Regions from separate parts of the Microbacterium sp. K36 genome, predicted to be linked through region 1. Evidence: predicted binding sites of a transcription regulator. Region 1 holds the regulator's gene; each other region holds the start of a gene.

What was found. Region 1 encodes HrcA, which represses chaperone genes, less so after heat shock. Its sites were predicted from a motif close to TTNGCACTCGNNNNNNNCGAGTGCNAA; they were not measured.
Region 2: a site for HrcA is predicted at 2,960-2,986, ahead of groES (co-chaperone GroES). Genes of this name have one in related genera too.
Region 3: a site for HrcA is predicted at 1,671-1,697, ahead of groL (chaperonin GroEL). Genes of this name have one in related genera too.

The regions. Positions count from the first base shown of each region.
Region 1 is NZ_SSDN01000092.1:93,119-98,090, forward strand. Features, by position in the region: gene DW296_RS12660 (PhoH family protein) at 1-568, opposite strand, end outside; gene DW296_RS12665 (HIT domain-containing protein) at 615-962, opposite strand; gene DW296_RS12670 (16S rRNA (uracil(1498)-N(3))-methyltransferase) at 1,000-1,728, opposite strand; gene dnaJ (molecular chaperone DnaJ) at 1,731-2,843, opposite strand; gene hrcA (heat-inducible transcriptional repressor HrcA) at 2,880-3,911, opposite strand; gene hemW (radical SAM family heme chaperone HemW) at 4,019-4,972, opposite strand, start outside.
Region 2 is NZ_SSDN01000098.1:16,803-21,774, forward strand. Features, by position in the region: gene DW296_RS13925 (hypothetical protein) at 1-540, shown strand, start outside; gene DW296_RS13930 (hypothetical protein) at 524-1,708, shown strand; gene DW296_RS13935 (class I SAM-dependent methyltransferase) at 1,716-2,921, opposite strand; gene groES (co-chaperone GroES) at 3,073-3,369, shown strand; gene rarD (EamA family transporter RarD) at 3,501-4,433, shown strand; gene DW296_RS13950 (ABC transporter substrate-binding protein) at 4,578-4,972, shown strand, end outside.
Region 3 is NZ_SSDN01000062.1:44,668-49,639, forward strand. Features, by position in the region: gene groL (chaperonin GroEL) at 15-1,634, opposite strand; gene DW296_RS06305 (LytR C-terminal domain-containing protein) at 1,759-2,325, opposite strand; gene DW296_RS06310 (DUF3263 domain-containing protein) at 2,392-2,652, opposite strand; gene DW296_RS06315 (DUF2332 domain-containing protein) at 2,662-3,654, opposite strand; gene msrB (peptide-methionine (R)-S-oxide reductase MsrB) at 3,726-4,130, shown strand; gene DW296_RS06325 (nitroreductase family protein) at 4,127-4,813, shown strand; gene DW296_RS06330 (DMT family transporter) at 4,810-4,972, opposite strand, start outside.

The sequences.
Region 1 (4,972 bases):
CGATCTCCGGATCCATCATCTCGTTCAGTGCATCGTAGAGCGGCCGCAGATACGGGTCGATCTTGTCGGTGAGCGTGCCGGGGAGGAACCCGAGGCGCTCGCCCGCCTCGACCGCCGGACGGGTGAGGATGATGCGGGTGACCTCCTTGCGCTGCAGCGCCTGGACGGCCTTCGCCATCGCGAGGTAGGTCTTGCCCGTTCCGGCCGGACCGATGCCGAACACGATCGTGTTCTCCTCGATCGCGTCGACGTACTCCTTCTGACCGAGGGTCTTCGGCCGGATCACCTTGCCCCGCGTGGAGAGGATCGCCTCACCCAGCACCTCACTGGGCCGCGGGCCGCCGTCCTGACGCAGCATGCGCGCGGAGCTGGACACGTCGCTCGGGGCGAGGTCGTGCCCGGCCTTCGTCATCGTGAGCAGCTCGTCGACGAGGTTCTTCGCCTTGGCGACGGCCTCGCGCTCGCCCGTGAGCGTGATCTCGTTGCCGCGGACGAGCACCTGCACGTCTCGGTGCTCGCGCTCCAGCATCCGCAGCAGCCGGTCCTGCGGACCGAGCAGCTGCACCATCGCGACGCCGTCGGCGTAGAGCCGTTCGGTGACGTTTTCCTGATCGTCAGAAGCCAACGAGCTTGTTCTCCTCGAGGTTGCCGAGCACATGGGCGTGCACGTGGAAGACGGACTGCGCGACGCTCGCGCCGTTGTTGAAGATGAGGCGGTACTCGCCGTTCGCGTGCTCGTCGGCGATGCGCTTCGCCGCGGCGACCATCTCGGCCAGCAGAGCGGGGTCCCCGGCCGCGAGTTCGGTGACGTCGCGGTACTCCTCGGTCTTGGGGATGACGAGCACATGGAGCGGCGCCTGCGGATCGATGTCGCGGATCGCGAAGACGCGGCCCGTGTCGAGCAGGATCTCGCCCGGGACGTCCCCGGTGAGGATGCGCGTGAAGATCGAGGGTTCGCTCATGCTCTCAGCTTACTGGGGGGACGCGCGGCGCGGCCGGTCACCACCGGCCGAGGGCGGCCGACAGCACGGCGATCGCCGCGGGACCCGCGGTCGACGTGCGCAGCACGGTGTCGCCGAGGAGAACGCGCTCGGCGCCCGCCGCCGTGAGCTTTTCGAGCTCCTCCGGAGCGATCCCGCCTTCCGGCCCCACCACGAGCACGAGGTCGCGGTCATCGGGAACGAGCGCGGAGAGCCGGGCGGGAGCGGTCGGGTCGAGCAGCAGCACCCGTTGCGTCGCCGCCCGGGCCGCGAGCTGCGCGGTCGACTCCGGCGCGGCCACCTCGGGCACCCAGGCCCGGTGCGCCTGCTTGGCCGCCTCGCGGACGATCGTCGCCCAGCGCTCGCGTCCCTTCACGGCCTTCGGTCCCTCCCAGCGGGACACGCTGCGCCCCGCCTGCCAGGGCACGACCTCGTCGACGCCGAGCTCGCACGCGGCCTGCACGGCGAGTTCGTCGCGGTCGCCCTTCGCCAGCGCCTGCACGAGCACGAGGCGCGGACTCGCGGGCTCGTGCTCGACGCGCTCGGCGATCCGGACGTCGACGCGCGACGGCGACACCTCTTCGGCGACGCCGGTCAGCCAGACGCCCCGGCCATCGCCGACCGTGACGGCCTCACCGACGCGGAGTCGCCGGACGACGGCCGCATGCTTCGCCTCGGCCCCGGTGAGCGCCACGAGACCGCCCACCGCGGCGTCGCCCGCGGATTCGACGAGGAAGTGCAGCGCCACGATCAGTGGGTGCGGAACCGGTCGCGGAGCTTGGAGAACAGGCCCTGCTGGAACTGCGCGAGCTGCGGGCCCGGCGCCTTGTTCTTCTTGGCGAAGTCCTCGATGAGCTTGCGCTGCGCGGAGTCGAGCTTGGTGGGGGTGACCACCTGCACGCCGACGCGGAGGTCGCCGCGCTGCGTGCCGCGCAGCGGCGTGATGCCCCGCCCCTTGACGGTCAGCACATCGCCGGACTGCACGCCCGCGCGGATCTCCAGGTCGACCTCCCCGTCGAGTCCCTCGATCGAGGTCTCGGTACCGAGGATGGCATCGGTCATGGACACCTCGAGCGTGGCGAGCAGGTCGTCGCCGTCACGGCTGAACGCGGGGTGCGGGTTGACCGTGACCTCCACGTAGAGGTCGCCGTTCGGGCCGCCCGCGCGGCCGACCTCGCCGGAGCCGGGGAGCTGCAGCCGCAGGCCGGTCTCGACGCCTGCCGGGATGTCGAGGGAGACCGTACGGCGGGAGCGGACGCGTCCCTGCCCGCCGCAGGTGCCGCAGGGGTACGGGATGGTCGTGCCGTAGCCCTCGCACGTGCCGCACGGCTGGGAGGTCACGACGTTGCCGAGGAGGCTCCGCACCTGACGCTGCACGTGACCGGTGCCACCGCAGATGTCGCAGGTGACCGGCGAGGTGCCCTCCTGGCAGCAGGAACCCTGACAGGTCTCGCAGAGCACGGCTGTGTCGACCTCGATGTCGCGGTGCGCACCGAAGACGACGTCGCCGAGATCGAGCGTGACCCGGACGAGCGCGTCCTGCCCGCGCTCACGCCTCGACCGCGGGCGGGCTCCGCGTCCGCCACCCTGCGACGCCCCGAAGAACGTCTCGAAGATGTCGCCGAAGCCGCCGAAGCCGCCGAAGTTGTTCGCGCCGTCGCCGCCGCCCATGTCGTAGCGGCGGCGTGACTCCTCGTCGCTCAGCACATCGTAGGCGTGCGTGACGAGCTTGAACTTCTCTGCGGCTTCCTCGCCCGGATTCACGTCCGGGTGGAGCTGCCGTGCCAGGCGCCGATACGCCTTCTTGATCTCATCGGTGGAAGCGTCCCGGGACACCCCGAGAACCTCGTAGTGGTCCGCCACAATCGCCCTTCTGCGTGTGTTTCCGTGGGGGCCGCCTCAGCGGCCGGCCTCGTCGTCGTCGAGCATCCGCGACAGGTAGCGGGCGACCGCCCGTGCCGCCGCGAGGTTGCTCGGATAGTCCATCCGGGTGGGCCCCATGACACCGACCCGCGCGGTCCCCGAGGGCGCCGCGTAGTTGCTGGCGACGATCGACGCCTCGCCGAGCCCGAAGGAGGCGTTCTCGGTGCCGATGCTCGCCGCGAGGCCGTGCTCGTCGGGCACCATCTCGCTCATCAGCCGCAGCAGCGTCACCTGTTCCTCGATGGCCTCGAGGAGGGGATGGATGCTGCCGCGGAAGTCCTGCTCGCGCCGCGCCAGCGTCGCCGCGCCCGCCATCACGAGCCGCTCCTGCCGGAAGCCGCCGAGTTCGTCGATCACGACTCCGGCGACTGCCCGGAGCACACGATCATGGGGCGTCTCCTCCGTGCCGACGAGTGCCTGAAGCCGGTCGGAAGCCGACGCGATCGCCTGCCCGGTGATGAGGGCGGACAGTCGCGCGCGAAGCACTGCGAGGTCCGCTTCGTCGATCGCGTCCGGCAGTGCGGTGATCCGCTGGGACACCCCGCCCGCGTCCGTCACGAGGACGATGAGGAGCCGGTTGGGGGCCAGCGTGACGAGCTCCACGTGGGTCACGTGCGCTCTCGCGAACGACGGATACTGCGCCAACGCGACCTGTCCGGTGAGTTGCGTGAGCACGCGCACCGTCCGGACCATCAGATCGTCGAGGTCGGCCGGATCGGCGAGGAACGACTCGATGGCGGAACGCTGCGCGGTGGAGAGAGGACGGAGCTGGGCGAGGTGGTTGACGAACACCCGGTAGCCCTTGTCCGTCGGCACGCGTCCGGATGACGTGTGCGGAGCCGTGATCAGCTCCTCGTCCTCCAGCTGCGCCATGTCGTTGCGGATGGTCGCTGCCGAGACGCCGAAGGAATGACGGTCGACGATGGAACGACTGCCCACGGGCTCGTGCGTCTCGACGTAGTCCTGCACGATCGCGCGGAGGACCTGCAGCCCTCGCTCTGTGACCATGGGTTCCCCTTCCCGCCGACCGGATGCTGGCACTCTGCCGCCCTGAGTGCCAATCCTACCTCCTGCGATCGGGAGATCTCCGAAGGCGGACAGCCCGGCGTCGCGGCTCAGTCCGTCAGCTCGCGCACGACGGCATCGGCGAGGAGACGGCCGCGGAGCGTGAGCTGGACGCGCCCGCGGATCGCCGCCGCCGCGTCGATCAGGCCGTCGGCGATGAGCCCCGCCACCCGCCCCCCGTTCTGCTCCGGGACGTCGGTCACCGCGATCCCCTCACGGATGCGACTGAGGAGGAGGATGCGCTCGAGCGTCTGCGCGTCCTGGTCCGGCCGCTCCCGCCCTGCCGCCGGCGACGAGGAAGCGGCCAGCCGCTGCGCGTAGGCAGCGGGATGCTTGACGTTCCACCACCGGAGGCCGGCGACGTGGCTGTGCGCCCCGGGGCCGAAGCCCCACCAGTCGCTCCCCCGCCAGTACGCGAGGTTGTGACGCGACCGCTCCCCCTCGCTGCGAGCCCAGTTGCTGACCTCGTACCACTCGAACCCGGCGGCGGCGAGGCGCTCGTCCGCCAGCTCGTACATGTCGGCCTGGAGGTCGTCGTCCGGGGTCGGCACCTCACCGCGGCGGATCTGACGAGCGAGCTTGGTGCCGTCCTCGATGATGAGGGCGTATGCGGAGATGTGATCGGACTCCAGGGCCAGCGCGGCGTCGAGCGAGGCCTCCCAGTCGGCGAGAGTCTCCCCCGGTGCACCGTAGATGAGGTCGACGCTGACCGCGAGTCCTGCCTCCTTCGCCGCGGCGACGGCGGTGCTGACGTTCTCGGGCCGGTGCGTCCGGTCGAGCGCGGCGAGGACGTGCGGGACGGCGGACTGCATGCCGATGGACAGCCTCGTAACGCCCGCCTCGGCGAGGATGTGCGCGACCTCCGGGGTCACGGTGTCGGGATTGGCCTCGACCGTGACCTCGGCGCCCGGTGCGAGTCCGAACGCCGCGGTGGCCGCTCCCAGCATGCGGGCGAGGTCTCCCGCGGGGAGCAGGGTGGGCGTGCCGCCGCCGAAGAACACCGT
Region 2 (4,972 bases), on a different contig from region 1:
TCGGCGGAGAGCACGACGCCGAGCTGCAACCGGCGCGAGACCGTGCAGGAGGAAGGCCTGTGGGGCGAGGTGACGACGCAGCGCGACGACGACTACACGCGCCAGATCATGGCTCAGCTGATCCTCACGCCCGACGGCGAACCGGCGGTGAGCGTCGACGTCTCGGAGTACGGTACCGGTGACGGCGGCGGCATCACCTACGCGAACGAGGCGGAGACCCGCGCGGCCGCGCGTCTGGTCGAGGAGGGGTTCGACCCGAACGCCATCTGGGTCGTCGGGTACGACGATGATGTCCCCATCTGGACGGCCTCCGCGCAGGATTCGGGGCGGCATTGTCTCGTCTACGACGGATCGACGGCCGACGCTCCGATGGCCTGCGAGGAGACCGAGACGCTGGCGGAGCACGACGGGCGGCTGCGGTTGCAGGTGACGGACACGACGACAGGGCAGGTGACGACGTACGAGCTGCCGACCAGCGCGGGAGTGCCGTCCTTCACGATCATCCGCGAGGGGAGCGACGCCGGTGCGGGCGGAGACTGACGGAGGGGACGCCGCGGCAGCGGAGCGCCGGGCGCTGGAGCGCGCGGCGTACGGCCGCGACGGCGGGCTCGACGCCGCAGCGGCCCGTCGGCTTCAGGAGCTTCAGGAGGAGCATCGTCGTCGGACTCCTTTCGCGCAGGACGAGCCGGCGGAGTCGCCATCCGTCGGCGATGACGCGCCGGAGTCCGCGACCGGTCGCCGGGCGCCGGAGGACGTGTCGGACGCGGAGGACACCCCTCCGGCCACCTCGGACGACGTCTCCCTGACCGAGGCGCCGGCCGCGAACCGCCGCGGTCTCGTGCCGGTGCTCGTCGCGGCGGCGGCACTCCTCGCCATCGGCGTGGGGGCGGGCTGGGCGTGGTTCACCCCGCGGTCCGATACGTTCGCCTTGACGGAGGCGCAGGAGGACCGGCGGATCGAACTCGCCGGTGAGGGCTACGACCCCGGCTCCGTGCGTCCGGTGGCGGAGGCGGAGGGCGCGCTCGCCTGGTTCGCCACGCAGGACGACGGGGCCAGCCGGTGTCTGATCCTCGACGTCGACGCGGACTCCCAGTCGACCTGTCTGAAGGGGGAGGAGGCCGGGCCGGGCCTGTACGCCTCGCTCCCCGTCCCGACCTCCGCAGCGGACGACGAGGAGGGCTCCTTCTCCTTCGAGAGCGTGACGGCGGTCATGCTCTTCTCCACCGCGGACGAGCCGATGGTGAGCATCCAGCGCAGGGGAGGCGGCTCGACACTCGTCGCCCAGTTCGGTGAGGCGGAGCGGACGAGGGCGGAGGAGCTCGTCGGCGACGGCTACGACCTGGGCCTCTCCGTCCTCGGATCCTTCCGCGGGCAGCCGGTCTGGCTCGGCGACCGCAGTGCGGAGAACGGGCCCGCCCAGCGCTGCCTGATCGTCGACGCCGACGGCTCGCGCCAGTGCGCCACGATCGACGAAGCGGTGCAGTCCGGGCTCCGCGTGCAGCTGCTCGATGTCGACCAGGAGACCGGGGAGCTGCTGTCGGCGTCCGTGATCGAGGTGGACTTCACGCGATGGCAGACGCCCTATCTCACCGTGACCTCGGGCCCCGCCGTCGTCGACGAGACGACGGGCGAGTCCTACCTGGTGACCACCGGCCCGCCCGGGGATCCGATCCGCGTCGACATCCCGGGCCGCGACCCGGAGGGCTGACGCGCTCTCACTCCGCGGCGGGCACCCGGTCGGCGAGGATCGCGCGGCGCTGATCGCCGAAGCGGGCGAGGATCAGGGTCGCCTCGGCATCGCCTCGGAGGGTCAGCTTGCGCCGGAAGGCCGCCGGATCGACGTCCACCCCGCGCTTCTTGATCTCGATGCGGCCGATGCCGTGGGTCTTCAGGGCCGCGTTGATCGTCTTCGGGGTGATCGGCAGCGTCTCCCGGACGCGGAAGGACTGCACGAACGGGCTCGTCAGGGCGGCGTCCGAGGTCAGGTACGCGATGCGCGGATCGAGCATCCCCGCATCGAGGCTGCGGGCGACGTCGCCGATGAGCCGGGCCCGGATGACGGCCCCGTCCGGCTCGTGGAGGAAGGCCCCGAGCGCACGGACCGGAGCATCCTCGGCGTCTGCGGCGCCGGTGAGCTCGTGCGAGCGCTCGCCGCGGATGACGAGTGCGGAGCGCCGCACCCCTTCCCTCGCGAGCTCGCGCGACCACACCAGGAGTTCGACCACGCTCCCGTCGGCGCTGACCCACTGCGTCTCCGCGTCCGTGGGCAGGGCATCGCGGTCGTGGGCGGGCCCGAGCTTGATCCCGGTGGGGCGTTGCGCAGCGACGGCGAACGCCCAATCGAGGGACGGCGAGTAGTCGTGGGCGGAGATGCGCCGGGTCTCGCTGTGCCCGGAGGTGCGGCGGGCGGGGTCCATCCAGATCGCCTGGCCGGGGACCGGTTCTCCGAGGGCCTCCTCCGCGGTCGCGTGGCGCACCGTGGCGTCGTCGCCGAACGGGGCGAGGTTGTAGGCGGCGAGGGCCGCGGTCACCTCGTCGGCGTCCACCGCGTGCACCGCCAGCCCGGCGCCGGCGAAAGCGAGGGCGTCGCCGCCGATCCCGCAGCCGAGGTCGGCGACGCGCGTGAGGCCGGCCCTGCGGATCCGCTGGGCGTGGCGAGCGGCGACGCTCAGACGGGTGGCCTGCTCGAGGCCGGCGCGGGTGAAGAGCATGCGGGCGGCGAACGGGCCGAACTTCGCCGCGGCCTTCGCGCGCAGGTGCGCTTGTCCGACCACGGCGGAGACGAGGTCGGGGGAGTGGCCGGCGGCGCGCAGCCGGGAGACGGCGGCTGCGGCCTCCGCGGTGGAGGTGACCGGCCCGAGCGCATCGAGCAGCTCGAGGCCGGCGGGGGTCAGCAGGGCGCGCAGCTCGGACATCTCCACCCTCCCAGCCTACGGCGCGCTCGCCGCCCCGACCCGGGTTGGCACTCGCATTGCATGAGTGCCAGCCGACCGCCTACACTGGCATTAGCACTCTCGGGTTGAGAGTGCGAACGAGTCTTTCGTGTCAGCGTCAAGAAAGAAGAGGTAGACCGTGTCGGTTTCCATCAAGCCGCTCGAGGACCGCATCGTCATCAAGCAGGTCGAGGCCGAGCAGACCACCGCGAGTGGCCTGGTCATCCCCGACACCGCCAAGGAGAAGCCCCAGGAGGGCGAGGTCGTGGCGGTCGGCCCCGGCCGTATCGACGACAACGGCAACCGCGTCCCGCTCGACGTCGCCGTCGGCGACCGCGTGCTCTACAGCAAGTACGGCGGCACCGAGGTGAAGTTCGGTGCAGACGAGTTCCTCGTCCTGTCGGCTCGCGACGTCCTGGCGGTCGTCGTCCGCTGATCGCACACCCGGTTCCCTCCGCCCGCCGGACGGGAGCCCGGTTCGAAGAGGGCCCGGATGCTTCGGCATCCGGGCCCTCTTCGGCATCCTGAGCGGCGCGACCCTGGTCCTCGCGGGCATAGGGTTGTGCGGTGACCCCCGAGACGACCCGCGCCACCCGGACGGCGGGTATCGCCTACGCCGGGAGCGCCTATCTGCTGTGGGGCGTCCTGCCGCTCTACTTCCTCCTGCTGCAGCCGACCGGTCCGTGGGAGGTCGTCGCCTGGCGGGTGCTGCTCTCCTTCGTCTTCTGTCTCCTGCTGCTCACGGTCACGAGGGGATGGCCCGCCTTCCTCGCGATCGTCCGGAGCCCGCGACTGCTGGGCTGGACGGCCCTGGCCGGCCTCCTCATCTACGTCAACTGGCAGGTGTTCGTCCTCGGCACGCTGAGCGGGAACGTGGTGGAGACGGCGCTCGGCTACTTCATCAACCCCATCACGACCGTGCTGCTCGGCGTCTTCGTGCTCAAGGAGCGCATCCGCCGGCTGCAATGGGTGGCCGTCGGCATCGCGGCCGCCGCGGTGGTCGTCATCGTCCTGGCGTACGGCCACATCCCCTGGATCGCCCTGACCCTCACGGCGTCCTTCGGTCTGTACGGACTCATCAAGAAGAAGATCGGTCGCGCCGTCGACGCGGTGAGCGGGCTGACGCTCGAGTCGTTCTGGCTGATCCCCATCGCGGTGGTGCAGCTCGTGATCGTGGCGACGACGCCCGTCGGTCTGACCATGGGGACGGCGGGCTGGTCGCACGCCGTGCTGCTGGCGTTCGCGGGTGTGGCCACCGCCGTCCCTCTGCTGCTGTTCGCGGCCGGCACGCGTCGGGTCGACCTCGCCGTGATCGGCATGCTGCAGTTCCTCACCCCCGTCCTGCAGTTCCTGATCGGGGTCGTCGTGCTGCACGAGCCGATGCCGGCGGAGCGCTGGATCGGGTTCGTCCTGGTGTGGATCGCGATCGCGGTCTTCGTCGTCGATCTGCTCCTCGCCGCACGGCGCGGCCGGCGGGACGCCCCCGCCGCGGGGCTCTGATCCCGCCCGCCCACAGGCGGAAACAGCGGTCCTGGATCGTTAACGCACCGAGATACTTGCCCCTCCTGCGCGCGGGGCGCACGCCCTAGTGTTAGAGCACCCGACTGTGGTCACCATCCACGTTCGTTTACGCAAGGGAGCATCATGAACGCACTGAAGGGCTCGCGCAGCGCGAGGATCTTCGCCGGGATCGCGCTGGTCAGCGCCTCCGCCCTCATCATCGCGGGCTGCAGCAGCACGCCGAACGCGGAGCCGTCGGACGGGGGTGGCGACAAGCCCGCCGCCGACCTGACGCTCAAGCTCGGTTCGCTGCTGCCCGCCACCGGTACGCTCGCGTTCCTGGGCGCGCCGATGGAGGCCGGCGTCCAGCTCGCCGTGGACCAGATCAACGAGGCCGACGCCGGCATCACGATCGACCTCAGCACGGCAGACGAGGGCGACCTCGACAACAAGGCCTACGAGACCTCCATCACCAACCTGCGCAACGACGGCATCACCGCCATGATCGGCGCGGCGTCCTCGAGCGTCACCAAGCTCAT
Region 3 (4,972 bases), on a different contig from region 1:
AACCTCTCAGAGGGTCAGAAGTCCATGCCGCCCGTGGGGTCACCCGCGGGAGCGGCGGCCTTCTCCGGCTTGTCGGCGACGACGGCCTCGGTCGTCAGGAACAGACCGGCGATCGACGCGGCGTTCTGCAGCGCAGAGCGCGTGACCTTCGCCGGGTCGATGATGCCCTGTGCGAACATGTCGCCGTACTCGCCGCTCGCGGCGTTGAGGCCCTGGCCCGCGGGGAGCTCGGACACCTTGTTGGCGACGACACCCGGCTCGAGACCGGCGTTCAGCGCGATCTGCTTCAGCGGAGCCTCGATCGCCACGCGGACGATGTTCGCGCCGGTCGCCTCGTCGCCCTCGAGCGAGAGAGCGTCGAGAGCCTTCGTGCCGGACTGGATGAGGGCGACGCCACCACCGGGGACGATGCCCTCCTCGACGGCGGCCTTCGCGTTGCGGACGGCGTCCTCGATGCGGTGCTTGCGCTCCTTGAGCTCGACCTCGGTCGCCGCACCGGCCTTGATGACGGCCACACCACCGGCGAGCTTCGCCAGGCGCTCCTGCAGCTTCTCGCGGTCGTAGTCGCTGTCGGTGTTCTCGATCTCGCGACGGATCTGCGTGACGCGACCCTCGATCTGGTCGGCCTCGCCGGCACCCTCGACGATCGTGGTCTCGTCCTTGGTGACGATGACCTTGCGCGCACGACCCAGCAGGTCGAGCGTGGCGTTCTCGAGCTTCAGGCCCACCTCTTCGGTGATGACCTGGCCACCCGTGAGGATCGCGATGTCCTGCAGCTGCGCCTTGCGACGGTCGCCGAAGCCGGGAGCCTTGACGGCGACCGACTTGAAGATGCCCTTGAGCTTGTTCAGCACGAGGGTCGCGAGGGCCTCACCCTCGACGTCCTCGGCGATGATGACGAGCTCCTTGCCGTCCTGGATCACCTTGTCGACGATGGGCAGCAGGTCCTTGATGTTGGAGACCTTCTGGTTCGCGATGAGGATGTACGGGTCCTCGAAGACGGCTTCCTGGCGCTCCGGGTCCGTGACGAAGTACGGGTTCAGGTAGCCCTTGTCGAAGCGCATGCCCTCGGTGAGCTCGAGCTCGGTGCCGAAGGTCTGCGACTCCTCGACGGTGACGACGCCTTCCTTGCCCACCTTGTCGATGGCCTCGGCGATGAGCTCGCCGATCGCGGGGTCGGCGGCGGAGATGGAGGCGGTCGCGGCGATCTGCTCCTTGGAGTCGATCTCCTTCGCCGAGCTCAGCAGCTCCTCGGTGATGGCGGCGACGGCCTTCTCGATGCCGCGCTTGAGGGAGATGGGGTCGGCGCCGGCCGCGACGTTGCGCAGGCCCTCGCGGACCAGGGCCTGGGCGAGGACCGTGGCGGTCGTCGTGCCGTCACCGGCGACGTCGTCGGTCTTCTTGGCGACCTCCTTGACGAGCTCCGCGCCGATCTTCTCGTACGGGTCGTCCAGCTCGATCTCCTTGGCGATGGAGACACCGTCGTTCGTGATCGTGGGGGCGCCCCACTTCTTCTCGAGCACGACGTTGCGACCACGCGGGCCGAGGGTCACCTTGACCGCGTCGGCGAGGATGTTGAGGCCACGCTCGAGGCCGCGGCGGGCCTCCTCATCGAAGGCGATGATCTTTGCCATGAGTTTTGTCGTCCCTCCTGGACGTAGACGGTGGGTTTAGCACTCAGAGTGAGAGAGTGCTAACGCCATTCTGGCACTCGACACCATCGAGTGCAAGCCGCGTCATCCGGGAGTCGGGCGAGGGTCAGGGCGCGGGAGTCCCGGGCACCGATGCGGCCCGGTCGACGCCGATCACGATGGTGAGCTGCTTCTGCCCGTCCTCCGTCTGGCCGGCGTAGTAGTCGCTCTGCTGCACCTCGGCGCCGCCGATGACGCCGGCGAGGCCCTTCGCGGCCTCCTCGTCCTCGGCGCTGACGTAGTAGACGGTCGTCGTCTCGAAATCGTCGCTGGCGCTGTCGCTCGCGAGCACGGTGTCCGCGGCCCAGCCCGCATTGATGAGGGTGTCGCGCATCTGATCGTCGAGCCCGCTGTCGGGCGTCGCGTTGAGGATGAGCACCGAGTAGGTCGGATCGATCACCCCGGTCTGCTCCGGCGTGGGGGCGACGGACGAGGTGGGCTCCGGAAAGAGGTCGATCCGTCCCATGACGGCCAGAGCGCCGAAGATGCCGGCGATGATGAGCACGAGAGCGGCGACGAACGACCACAGGAGCACGACCCAGCCGTTCATCCCCGGAGCTTCGGCGCGGTGTGCTCCCACACGTCCGGTGGAACGGGGGACCTCGTCGAAACGGTCACGGGGGGGCTTGGACACCCCTCGATGCTAGCGGCACGTCCCTGGCAAACCGTTCTACGACGAGCCTGACCCCGCAGGATCAGGTCATCCGGTGAATCCGGGGATCCGGGACGAGCGCCGTGCGCTTCTGGCGTCCCGCAGCCGACGCAGTCGGCCGACGAGGATCGGATCGAAGGCGAGGGCCGCCTCGGAGTCGATGAGACGGGCGAGGAGCTGGTAGTACCGCGCCGCGCTCATGCCCAGTCGCACGCGGATGGCCTCCTCTTTCATACCGCCGTGGCGCGGCCAGGCGGCCTCCAGGGCGAGGATCGCGCGATCGCGCTCCGTGAGGTGGTCAGCGGGCATGCCCTCAGACTAGGTCGTGGTCGACGGATCGCCCGCGCGCCACTCCCACCGGGCGCCGAGCGGGTCGGCAGCGGCGCGCACCCGCCCGTCGAGCGCGACGACGAATCCGGGCCAGGCCTCACCGGCGACCGGTGGGTCCCAGACGTCGAGGAGAGCGGGCGGGTCGATCGTGACCCAGCGCGCGGGCAGCGCCGCGATCGTCTCGATCAGCGCCTCGCGCTGCTCCCGGGGGATGTGCACGAGAACCCCGGGGGTCGTGATCACCAGCGTGGCGTCGGCCGGCGCGGCTCCTGCCAGTTCCTCCAGATGGGCGATCGCGTCCCCGGCGACGAGAAGCGGCGGTTCGGCGGCCGCGATGTCGAGGGCGGCGGTGATGCGCTGCTCCCTCCCCTCCTCTCCCGGCCAGACGAGGGCCCGCAACCAGCGCCGATCCTCGTCGTCGGCGGCGTCCAGCGGGGCGAGGTCGATCCCGGCGCGCCACACCACCTCCGGCATGCGCAGCGGGGGGAGGTCGCCGGTGACGATGCTCTCCAGCACCACGCTGGAGGGACCGTCGAGGGGGTCGAGCGCGTGACGAACGGACCCGCCGTCGTCGGTGAAACGGTACGAGTAGCGATCGGGGTAGAGGCAGAGGCCTGCGGAGGCGCCGACCTCCAGCAGCGCGATCGGGCCCTCGATCTCGGAGAGCACCGGAAGCAGTGCCGCGGTGCGGAGGGGCTCGTTGGTCTGCAGGGCGCGCCTCGTGCATTCCTCGACGAGTCGAGTGGCATTGGTCAGGACGAAGCGACGCCACTCGCGGTACGGACCGTGACCGGCGCCGAGCAGGCGGGACACGGCGAACACCAGCGGAGGCTGGCGACGGGTCGCGGGGATCCGCAGCAGCACCTCGCTGATCTCGCCGTCTTCGGCGACCCCGGCCGCCCACTCCCCGTACAGGGCGCTGCGCCCCGGAGCCTCCGCGGCCGCGAATCGGGCATAGCGCTCCTGCACGGCGTCCTTCATGCGTCCATTCTGACGGGGAGCGCCATGAGGGCCCTGCACAAGGGAGAATGGAGGGGACTCAGGAGGACACGATGCCCTACAGCGTGAACAAGACCGAAGACGAATGGCGCGACGAGCTCGGCGAAGAGCAGTACGCCGTGCTGCGCCAGGCGGCGACCGAGCGGGCGTGGACCGGTGAGCTGCTCGATGAGGAGCGCGCCGGCCTCTACACCTGCGGCGCCTGCGGAGCCGAGCTGTTCAAGAGCGGCACGAAGTTCGATTCCGGCTGCGGCTGGCCGAGCTTCTACGAGTCGGTCCGGCCGGACGCCGTCGAGCTGCTCGAGGACGACAGCCTCGGCATGGTCCGCACCGAGGTCCGCTGCGCATCCTGTGGTTCGCACCTCGGCCACGTCTTCCCGGACGGCTTCGGCACCCCCACCGGTGACCGCTACTGCATGAACTCGATCGCGCTGAACTTCACGCCCGACGAGTCGTGAGCGCCCTCGACGCCGTCCGCGCACGGCAGTCCTGGTCGAAGGTCGGGGACACCGCCCCGGGGCGCGAGGAGCTTGTGGCACTCATCGGCGCCGCCGGTCGCGTCGCCGATCACTCGTCCCTGCGCCCCTGGCGTCTGATCGAGCTGCGCGGCCAGGACCGCGAGGCGCTCGGTGCCGCGATCGCGGAGGCGCAGGGGGACGCCGAGCCGTCTGCGAAACCGCTGAGAGCCCCGCTCCTCATCGCCGTCGTCGCGAGCTACCGGGCGAGCGAGAAGGTCCCACGCTGGGAGCAGGAGGCGGTGGCCTCCGGCGTCGCTCACGTCCTGAGCCTGCTGCTCGACGAGGCGGGATGGGGCGTCATCTGGCGCACCGGCCATTACACGCGCTCGGAACCGGTCGCGCGCATGCACGGGCTGGGACCGGACGAGGAGCTCCTCGGTTGGCTCTATGTCGGGGCGAAACCCGAGGGCAAGAGCCCGGGCCGCCGCAAGACCGTCGACGCCCGCGCGCTCCTGACCCGACCGCCGAGACTCTCTCCGGAGGCGCGTGCGGCTGCTGAGGCGGCCGCACAGGAGGCCGAGAAGCAGAAGGCCGAGAAGAAGGCCTACAAGAAGGCGAAGAAGAAGGAAAAGAAGAAGGAAAAGAAGAAGGCCAAGAAGGCCGCCAAGAAGAACCGCTCCTAGAGCCGGCGTCGACGCCAGGGCACCGCGACCAGCACCGAGCCGACGGCCACGATCACCATCGCGATCACCTGCCACAGCGCCGGTCCCGCCTGCGCCGGCCAGAGCAGGTCGATCACGACGGACGTGATGAGCTGCCCGAGCACCGAGCCCAACCCCATG